One region of the Oceanithermus desulfurans genome, then DNA from elsewhere that is predicted to be linked to it. Evidence: riboswitches for the same ligand, from Rfam matches in the RefSeq annotation. Region 1 holds a riboswitch; the other holds the start of a gene.
What was found. Region 1 has a riboswitch for S-adenosylmethionine ahead of HNQ05_RS05220 (O-acetylhomoserine aminocarboxypropyltransferase/cysteine synthase family protein). Riboswitches for the same ligand answer to the same signal wherever they lie in the genome.
Positions count from the first base shown of each region.

Region 2: linked by a shared signal. The riboswitch ahead of HNQ05_RS08505 (methylenetetrahydrofolate reductase) and the one ahead of HNQ05_RS05220 (O-acetylhomoserine aminocarboxypropyltransferase/cysteine synthase family protein) in region 1 are both predicted to bind S-adenosylmethionine.

Region 1 covers NZ_JACHEZ010000003.1:222,511-226,836, forward strand. The annotation lists gene HNQ05_RS05215 (homoserine O-acetyltransferase family protein) at 1-643, opposite strand, end outside; gene HNQ05_RS05220 (O-acetylhomoserine aminocarboxypropyltransferase/cysteine synthase family protein) at 645-1,919, opposite strand; SAM riboswitch class I at 1,997-2,104, opposite strand; gene udk (uridine kinase) at 2,233-2,853, shown strand; gene HNQ05_RS05230 (DUF5693 family protein) at 2,850-4,326, shown strand, end outside.
Region 2 covers NZ_JACHEZ010000006.1:51,446-55,771, reverse strand. The annotation lists gene HNQ05_RS08515 (fatty acid kinase binding subunit FakB) at 1-811, shown strand, start outside; gene dtd (D-aminoacyl-tRNA deacylase) at 832-1,296, shown strand; SAM riboswitch class I at 1,353-1,454, shown strand; gene HNQ05_RS08505 (methylenetetrahydrofolate reductase) at 1,496-2,362, shown strand; gene HNQ05_RS08500 (thiamine pyrophosphate-dependent enzyme) at 2,426-4,063, opposite strand; gene HNQ05_RS08495 (2-oxoacid:acceptor oxidoreductase family protein) at 4,060-4,326, opposite strand, start outside.

The sequences.
Region 1 (4,326 bases):
CCTCGCGTTGCAGGTGCTGCCAGGCGCGCGCCCAGGGCCCCTGCCGCGCGGGGGCGGCGAAGACGGCCAGCGCCTGGGTGCGCTTTGGAAACTCGAGCGCGAACTCGAGCGCCAGCATGCCGCCCATGCTGCCGCCGACCACGCGCGCCGTGGGCACGCCCAGGTGGTCGAGCAGCCGCGCCTGGGCGCGCACCATGTCGCGCAGTGAGAGCTGGGGAAAGCCGGGGTCCTGGTGGGGTCCGCTCGAGCCGTAGCAGCTCCCCGGGACGTTGGCGCTGATCACGAAGTAGCGGCCGGTGTCGAGCGCCCGCCCCGGCCCCACCACCTCGTTCCACCAGCCCCGCGCCCCGAACGCCCGTTCGTAGGGCGAGAGGGAGGCCAGGGTCTCGGCTTCGTAGACGCCGGCGGCGTGGGCCGAACCGGTGAGCGCGTGGAAGACCACCACCGCGTTGTCGCGGGCGGGGCTGAGGGTGCCGTAGGTCTCGTAGCGCAGCTCCAGCGCGGGCAGCGACCCGCCGCCTTCGAGAGCGAACCGGCCCAGGCGCGCGCGCCTGGGCCGCGGGCGGAGCTCGCCCGCGGCCGGCTCTGGCAGCAGCGCCAGCGCCTCGTGCTCCCCGATCTCCTCGTAGACGAGCGTGGCCACCCTACCCCTCCAGCGCCGCCGCCAGGTCGGCCTTGAGGTCGTCCGGGTCTTCGAGGCCGACGCTGAGGCGCAGCATCTCCGGCGCCACCCCGGCGGCCTCCAGCGCCTCGGGCGCGAGCTGGGCGTGGGTGGTGGAGGCGGGGTGGATGATCAGGGTGCGGGTGTCCCCCACGTTGGCCAGGTGGCTGACGAGCTCGAGCCGGCCCAGCAGGCGCACCGCCGCGTCGTAACCGCCGCGGAGGCCGAAGGTGAGCACCGCCCCCGGGCGGCCGCCGAAGTAGCGCTGGGCGCGCGCGTGGCTGGGGTGGTCCTCGAGGCCCGGGTAGTTGACCCAGGCCACCTCGGGCCGCGCCCGCAGCCAGTGCGCCAGCTCGAGGGTGTTCTGCACGTGCCGCTCGGCGCGCAGCGCCAGGGTCTCCACCCCCAGCAGGAGCAGGTAGGCGTCGTGGGGGCTGAGCGCCGGGCCCACGTCGCGCAACCCCCCCACCCGCGCCGCGGTGGCCAGCACCGCCGGCGCGAAGGCCTCGGTGGGCACCAAGCCGTGGTAGCTGGACTGGGGGCTGGATAGGAGCGGGTAGCGCCCGTTCGCCCAGTCGAAGCGGCCGCCGTCGACGAGCGCCCCGGCGATCGCCGCCCCGTGCCCGCCGATCCACTTGGTGACCGAGTGCAGCACCGCCGCCGCGCCGTGCTCCAGCGGCCGGAAGAGGTAGCCGCCCATCCCGAAGGTGTTGTCCACGAAGACGGCCACCCCCGCCTCCGCGGCGGCCTCGGCGACGGCGTCGAAGTCGGGGATGGAAAGCGCGGGGTTGGAAAGGCTTTCCAGGTACCAGACCCGCGTCTTGTCGTCGGTCAGCGCCAGGAACTCCTCGGGCCGCGCCTCGGGGCTGGTGAAGCGGGTCTCGATGCCCAGGCGGGCGAGGGTGACCTTGAACTGGTTGACCGTGCCCCCGTAGAGGCCGGGCAGGCTCACCAGGTTGTCGCCCGCCTGCAGCACGGCGGTGAGCGCCAGGAACTGCGCGGCGTGCCCCGAGGCCACGGCCAGCCCCGCCGCGCCTCCCTCGAGGGCGGCAAGCCGGTCCTCCAGTACGGCCACCGTGGGGTTGCCGATGCGGGTGTAGATGGGTCCCGCCTCCTCGAGCGCGAACAGCCGGGCGGCGTGTTCGGCGCTTTCGAAGACGAAGCTGGTGGACTGGGCCACCGGAACCTGCCGGGGGCCTCCGGGCTCGGGGGTGTAGCCTGCGTGCAGCGCTAGGGTTGCGTACCGGTACTCGGGCATACCTGCTCCTTTCCGGGGAAAGAAAACTCCCCTTTCCGTTCGCTCTCTTGAAGACTTCAGGAAAGGGGTTGCCCTTTCCCTTATCTTTCCCGCTCGCGCGGGCCGGAATTGGCACCAAGGCGTGGGTTTCCCCACCGGTTGCCGCGGTTTCACAGGGCCGGTCCCTCCACCGCTCTGGATAAGAGAACGCACCGGATTTTGGCCGCGCTCGGCGCGGTTAGGGCGAAGTTTAGCGGCTGCGGCCGCCGCTGTCAAGCACGCCCGTCGCGGCCCCATCCGGCTCACGGGAACGGCTGGTATAAAGGGGGACGGCATGGAACGATTCGTCATCGGCATCGCGGGCGGCACCGGCAGCGGCAAGACGACGGTCACCCGCCGGGTGATCGAGGTGGTGGGCAAGGACCGGGTGGCCCTGCTGCAAATGGACAACTACTACAAGAACCAGGACCACCTGACCTTCGAGGAACGCACCCGGATCAACTACGACCACCCCGACGCCTTCGACATGCCCCTGCTGATCGACCACCTGAGCCGGCTGGTGCGCGGCGAGCCCGTCGAGAGCCCGCTCTACTCGTTCGTCGAGCACACCCGCGCCCGCGAGACCCGGCCCGTGGGCCCGGCGCCCGTCGTGGTGCTCGAGGGCATCCTCGCCCTCTACGACGCCGAGCTGCGCCGCCGCATGCACCTCAAGGTCTTCGTCGACGCCGACCCCGACGTGCGCTTCATCCGCCGTCTGCGCCGCGACGTGGACGAGCGCGGGCGCAGCCCCGAATCGGTGATCGAGCAGTACCTCAACTTCGTCCGCCCCATGCACATCGCCTTCGTGGAACCCAGCAAGCGCTTTGCGGACGTGATCATCCCCCACGGCGGGCACAACGAGCCGGCGCTCGAGATGCTGACGAGCCGGATCCATCGCATCCTGGGGGCCGCGTGAAGAAGCTCCTGCACCTGCTGTTGCTGCTCGCCCTGCTGCCCTCGCTGGCGGCGCTTTACGCCCGCTGGCAGGTGGAGCGGCCGGGGCCGGTGGTGCTCACCCTCGACGGCCAGGCGGTGCGCGAGGAGGCACGGCTGCGCGGCCTCGACCTGGACGCCCTGCTCGACCGCTACCGCGACCTGGGGGTACGCGGCCTGGGCGTCTATGAGCTGCGCACCCAGGACTGGGTCGAGCGCGGCAAGGCGCTCTACGCCGACGGCAACCTGCTCAGGCTCATCCACCCGGGCGGCGGCTTCGAGCCCGGGTGGTTCTACCTCTCGCCGCGGGACCCGGAGGAGCTCGAGCGCATCGCGAAGGCCTGGACGCTGCCGCAGCACCGCGTCGCCTGGCTCGACCGGGTCTGGATCGGTTTCCCCAAGGACGTGCTCACGATGCCCCTGGGGCCGGACCGCGGCTTCATCCTCGAGCGCTACCGCAAGGGCAACTACATCGTCTACCGCCCCTACAACGACCGCCTGCGCAGCTGGCCGCCGCCGCTGCCCGAACCGGTGCAGGCCGTCGTCTTCGCCGGCGAGGAGGTGCTCGGCTACCCCGACCGCCTGAGCCAGACGGCGGAGCTGGTCACCGCCCCGGTGGGCTTCGTCGAAGGCGCGCAGCAGAAAGGGCTGCTGCAGATCGCGCGCGACCATCCGACGCTGCGCGTCTTCAGCCTGCCCGCCGACTGGCAGCTCAAGCTCAGCCCCGAGGCCGCCGCCGAAAAGTACCTGCTGGCGGCGCGCGAACGCGGGCACCAGATCCTCTACTTCCGCCCCTGGCCCGACCCCGAAAAGACCGAGCGCTTCATCGAGCGCGTCGAGCAAGGGCTGGCGGCGAGCGGAATCGCGCTGGGCGAGCCGCTGCCGCGCACCCTGGAACCCCCGGCCTACGCCCGGCTCGCCTGGGTGGGCGTGTTGGCGGGGCTGGGGCTGCTGGCCCTCGCCTTCCCCCAGCCGCTCGGGGTGCTGCTGGCGCTGGGCCTGCTGCTGGGCGGCTTCGTCTACGCCGGGGCGGCGGCGGGACCGCTGCTCGCGGCGCTCGTCTTCGCCTCGCTGGGCTTCGTACGCTACCGCCGGGGCCTGACGGCCTGGCTGGCGGCGCTGGGCTACGCCCTCGTCGGGGCGGTCTATCTGGCGGCGCTGGGCTCGAACACCCAGACGATTACCGGCCTGGTGCCCTTCAAGGGGGTGCTGCTCACGCTGGCGGTGCCGCCGCTGCTGGTGGCCCTGGCGGGTTGGCCCAAAGACCGCGACCTGCGCCGGCTGATCGCCGAGGCCTGGGAGCACCGGGTGCGGCTCGGCGAGGTGGCGCTGGCGCTGGCGGCGGTCGTGGCCCTCGCCGTGGTGCTGCTCCGCCGCGGCAACACCGAGTGGGTGCCGGGGCTCGAACTGCAGCTGCGGGCGCTGCTGCAGGACTGGATGGTGCGCCCCCGGTTCA
Region 2 (4,326 bases), on a different contig from region 1:
CGACATCCCCCCTGAACTACGGACGCGCATCGGCGTGCGCGTCGTACCCCTCTACGTCCACTTTCAAGGAAAGACCTTCAAGGACTGGGAGGAGATCACCCCCACGGACCTGTTCCAAGGGGTGGCCGCGGGCACCGACCTGCCCACGACCAGCCAGCCCTCGCCCCAGGACTTCGAGGTGGCCTACGCCGAGGCGCTCGAACACGCCGACCGGGTCCTCTCCATTCACATCTCCTCGAAACTCTCGGGCACCTTCCAGTCGGCCAGCATCGCCGCGGAGAAGTACGGCGGCCGGGTGCAGGTCTTCGACTCGCAGGCCGCCTCGGCGGGCATCGGCATGATGGTGCTGCGGGCGCACGAACTGCTCAGCGAGGGCACCGGGCTCGAAGAGGTCGTACACGAGCTCGAGCGCATCCGCGACGACCACATCGTCCGCTTCGTGGTCGCCACCCTGGACTACCTGCGCAAGAACGGCCGCATCGGCGGCGCCCAGGCCTTTCTGGGCAACCTGCTCAACATCAAGCCCATCCTCACGGTGCGGGGCGGCGTCGTTGACGCCGCGGGCCGCGCCCGCGGCGAAAAGCGGGCGTTGAAGGAGATGGTCAAGACGTTTCGCGACTGGGCCGAAGGCCGGGAGCGGGTACGCGTCTTCTACCTCTACACCGGCGCCGAGGAGGCCGTACACGCCCTGCGCGAAGAGATCCGCACCCTCGGCGACCGGATCGAGGAGGTCTACACCTCCGAGATCGGCGCGGTGATCGCCTCCCACACCGGCCCCGGCATCTACGGCTACTACGCCTACAGTCTCTGACCCCGGCGTAGAATGCCCCTATGCGGGCGTTGATCCAGCGCGTTTCCCAGGCCAGCGTAACCGTCGCGGACGAGGTCGTCGGGGAGATCGCCGGCGGCCTTCTGATTCTGTTCGCCGCCGGCCGCCGCGACACCGCCGAAGACCTCGACTACCTGGTGCGCAAGGTGGTGAACCTGCGCATCTTCGCCGACGAAGCGGGCAAGATGAACCGGAGCCTCCTCGACACCGGCGGCGAGGCCCTGGTCGTCAGCCAGTTCACCCTCTACGCCGACACCCGTAAGGGCCACCGCCCTTCCTTCACCGCCGCCGCCGACCCCGACGAGGGACGACGCTGGTACGAGCGGTTCGTCGAAGCGCTATTGCGGCAGGGGGTCCACGTCGAGACCGGCGAGTTCGGCGCCCACATGCGGGTGGCCCTGGTCAACGACGGCCCCGTCACCATCTGGCTCGACAGCGAGGACCGCAAGCGCAGCCGCCGCGGCTAGCTTTACAAGCCCGAACTGCATAGGTATACTTCCACCCAGTACGCCCGTGCGTACGCTCCTCATCCCGAGCGGCCGAGGGAACTGGCCCGACGACGCCGCGGCAACCGGCGGGAATCCGCAAGGTGCCAATGCCAGCCCCCAGGGGGGAACGATGAGGAGGGAGCGATCTCCCTCCTCCGGTGAGGAGGAAGGAGCCCCGATGCGCCTGACCGACAAACTTGGCCACGGTTTCGTGCTCACCGCCGAGGTGGACCCTCCGCGCGGCGCTGATCCCGCCCCGACCCTCAAACAAGCCCTGATCCTGCGCGGCTACGTGGACGCCGTCAACGTCTCCGACGCCCCCATGGCCAACCTGCGGATGAACAGCATCATGCTGGCGCACCTGATCCAGCACCACACGGGGGTGGAGGTGATCCCCCACCTGACCGCGCGCGACCGCAACCGGCTGGCGCTGCAGGCCGACCTGCTGGGGGCCTGGGCGCTGGGGGTGAAGAACGTCCTGGTGCTGGGGGGCGACCCCCCGGAGCGCGGCGATCACCCCGAGGCCCGCCCCGTCTACGAGTTCGGTGCCGTGGGGCTGGTCGAGACGATCGCCCGCCTCAACCGCGGCGAAAACCTCAGCGGCGGCAGCCTCGAAGGCGCTCCCGATCTGACCCCGGGGGTGGCCGTCAACCCGGGAGCGGCCGACCTGGCGGCCGAAGCCGAGAAGTTCTGGGCCAAGGTGGAGGCCGGGGCCCGTTTCGCCCAGTCCCAGCCCGTCTTCTGCCCGGAGACCGCCGCCACCTTCCTCGACGCTCTGGGGGGAAGGAGCCCCGTGCCCATCCTCTGGGGGGTGCTGCCGCTGCGCTCACTCAAGATGGCCCGCAACGTCGGCCGCTGGACGCGGGTCCCCGAGGCGCTGGTGGCCGACCTGGAGCGGGAAGGCCGCGCCGCGGGCATGCGCGCGGCGCAGCACGTCCTGCGCGAGCTGCACGCCGCCGGCATGGACGGGGCCCACCTCTACCCGCTGGGCCGGGTGGAGCTGCTCAAGGAGATGCTGAAACCCCTCGGGGCCCGGCTCGGCTGATCCGCGGCGGCCCGCCAGGCGAACGCCGCAGGGCCGGGCCCTGCGGCGTTCATGCGCTGCGGGCTAGTCGCCCGCGGCCTTCTGCTTCTTCTTGTCGAGGATGCCCGCCAGCTCCTGCAGCCGGCGCCAGTTCTTGAGCCGCTCTTCCTGGACCGCGAGCAGCACCTCGCTGGGGTTGCCGTCCTTGTCGAAGTGCTTGGCGAAGCGTTGCTCGCTGCGGGCGAAGTCGATGAAGGTAAGCGGCTGACCGGTCTTGGGGTCGGTGTACCAATCGTCGTAGATCGCCGGGTTCATGCGCAGGTCGAGGCGTTCGCTCAGGTGCTGGCCCTTGCGCGGGTCGTGGACGAAGACCGGGAAGGTGCGGCTATCCACGGCCAGGCGCGCCTGCCGCGCCGAGGCGTCGTCGGCCACGCCGTGTTCCGGCTGGCAGGTGGTGTAGACGACGAGCACCGAGGGCCCCTCGTACTCGTTGGCCGCGAAGACCGCCTTGTAGAAGTGGTTGAAGTGGGCCGCGGTCGTCTGCGCCACGAAGACGTCGGGGTGCATCATCAGGATCTCGGCGATCTCCTTGCGGTGCTCGGTCTTGCCCTTCAGCTTCTTGCCAAAGGCCGACATCTTGGTCTCCTGACCCATGTAGGTGCTCGTCGAGGCCTGCCCGCCGGTGTTGGAGTAGACCTGGGTGTCGAGGATGATGACGTTGATGTCCATCCCCGAGGCGAGCATGCGGCTGAGGGCCTGGAAGCCGATGTCGAACATCGCGCCGTCGCCGCCGACGACCCAGAGCTTCTTGTCCTGCCAGCCCATCTGGTCCCAGCGCATGCGGATGCCCATCGCGTCGGTGGCGGCGTTCTCGAAGAGCGAGTTCGTCCAGGGCACCAGGAAGGGGTTGTAGGGGTAGGTCGAGCTGTAGACGGTGTTGCAGCCGGTGGCCGCGACGATGCCCCACTGGTCGTCGTAGGCGAAGGCGTTGGCCGCCGCCAGCATGCGCAGCGCCGTGGCCTCGCCGCATCCCGCGCAGCTCCCCGCGCCGCCCACGTAGAGGTGGGTCTTGTCGGTGAGCATCAGGTCGATGGGGGTGCGCTCGTTGATGTACTCCATCGGGGTGTCGGGGAGGCTTTTGAAGAAGTCGAACTCCTCCTTGTAGTGGGGAACCATCTCCCCTTCCTTGCGCACCATCTCGAGGGCGTCGTCGTCGCAGACGGCCACGCACTCGGCGCAGCCCTTACACTTGGTGGGGTCGACGAAGATCGAGAAGAGGCCCGCCTCCTTGCCCTTCTTCTGCGGCAGATCGTAGAACTTCTTGGTCTTAGCGAAGTGGGCGCGCATGCGCTCGCGGGTCTCGGGGTCCTCGATCTTGGCGAGCTCCTCCTCGACGAGGTTCTCGGGGAGCACCTTGGCCAGGATGGCGGTGTCGGGGCACTCGGTCACGCACTCCATGCAGGCGGTGCAGTTGGAAGCGATGTAGTGGGGAATGTCGGGCGCAATGTAGGAAAAGTCGCGGTACGAGCCGGTACCCGGGGCGATGTGGGAGCGGGCCAGCCGCTCGTCGGCCGGCATCTCCAGGTCGGCGCTTCCCTCGTTGTAGGCCTCGACGACGGACCTGAAGTCCTGGTTGAACTTGGGGATGTCCAGCGGCTCGGGCTCGGGTAGCAGCTCCAGTTCGAGCTCGAGCTCGCCCATCACGATCTTCTTGTCCTTCATGCCCCCACCTCCTCGGGCTCGGTGGCGATCACCTCGGCGGGTACCTCGATGATCTCGCGGTAGCCGCGCTGGATCGCGGTCATGTTGTCCTTGACGACCTGTTCACCCCGCTTGCCAAAGTACTTGCGGATGATCTTCTCGACCCGTTCCCAGAGCTGGTCCTCGCTGAGGCTGAGGCGCTCCACGAAGGGGGCCACCCGCAGGTAGACGCCGAGCAGCACGATGCCCTGCATGCGCATCACCAGATCAGGGCGCGAGGAGAC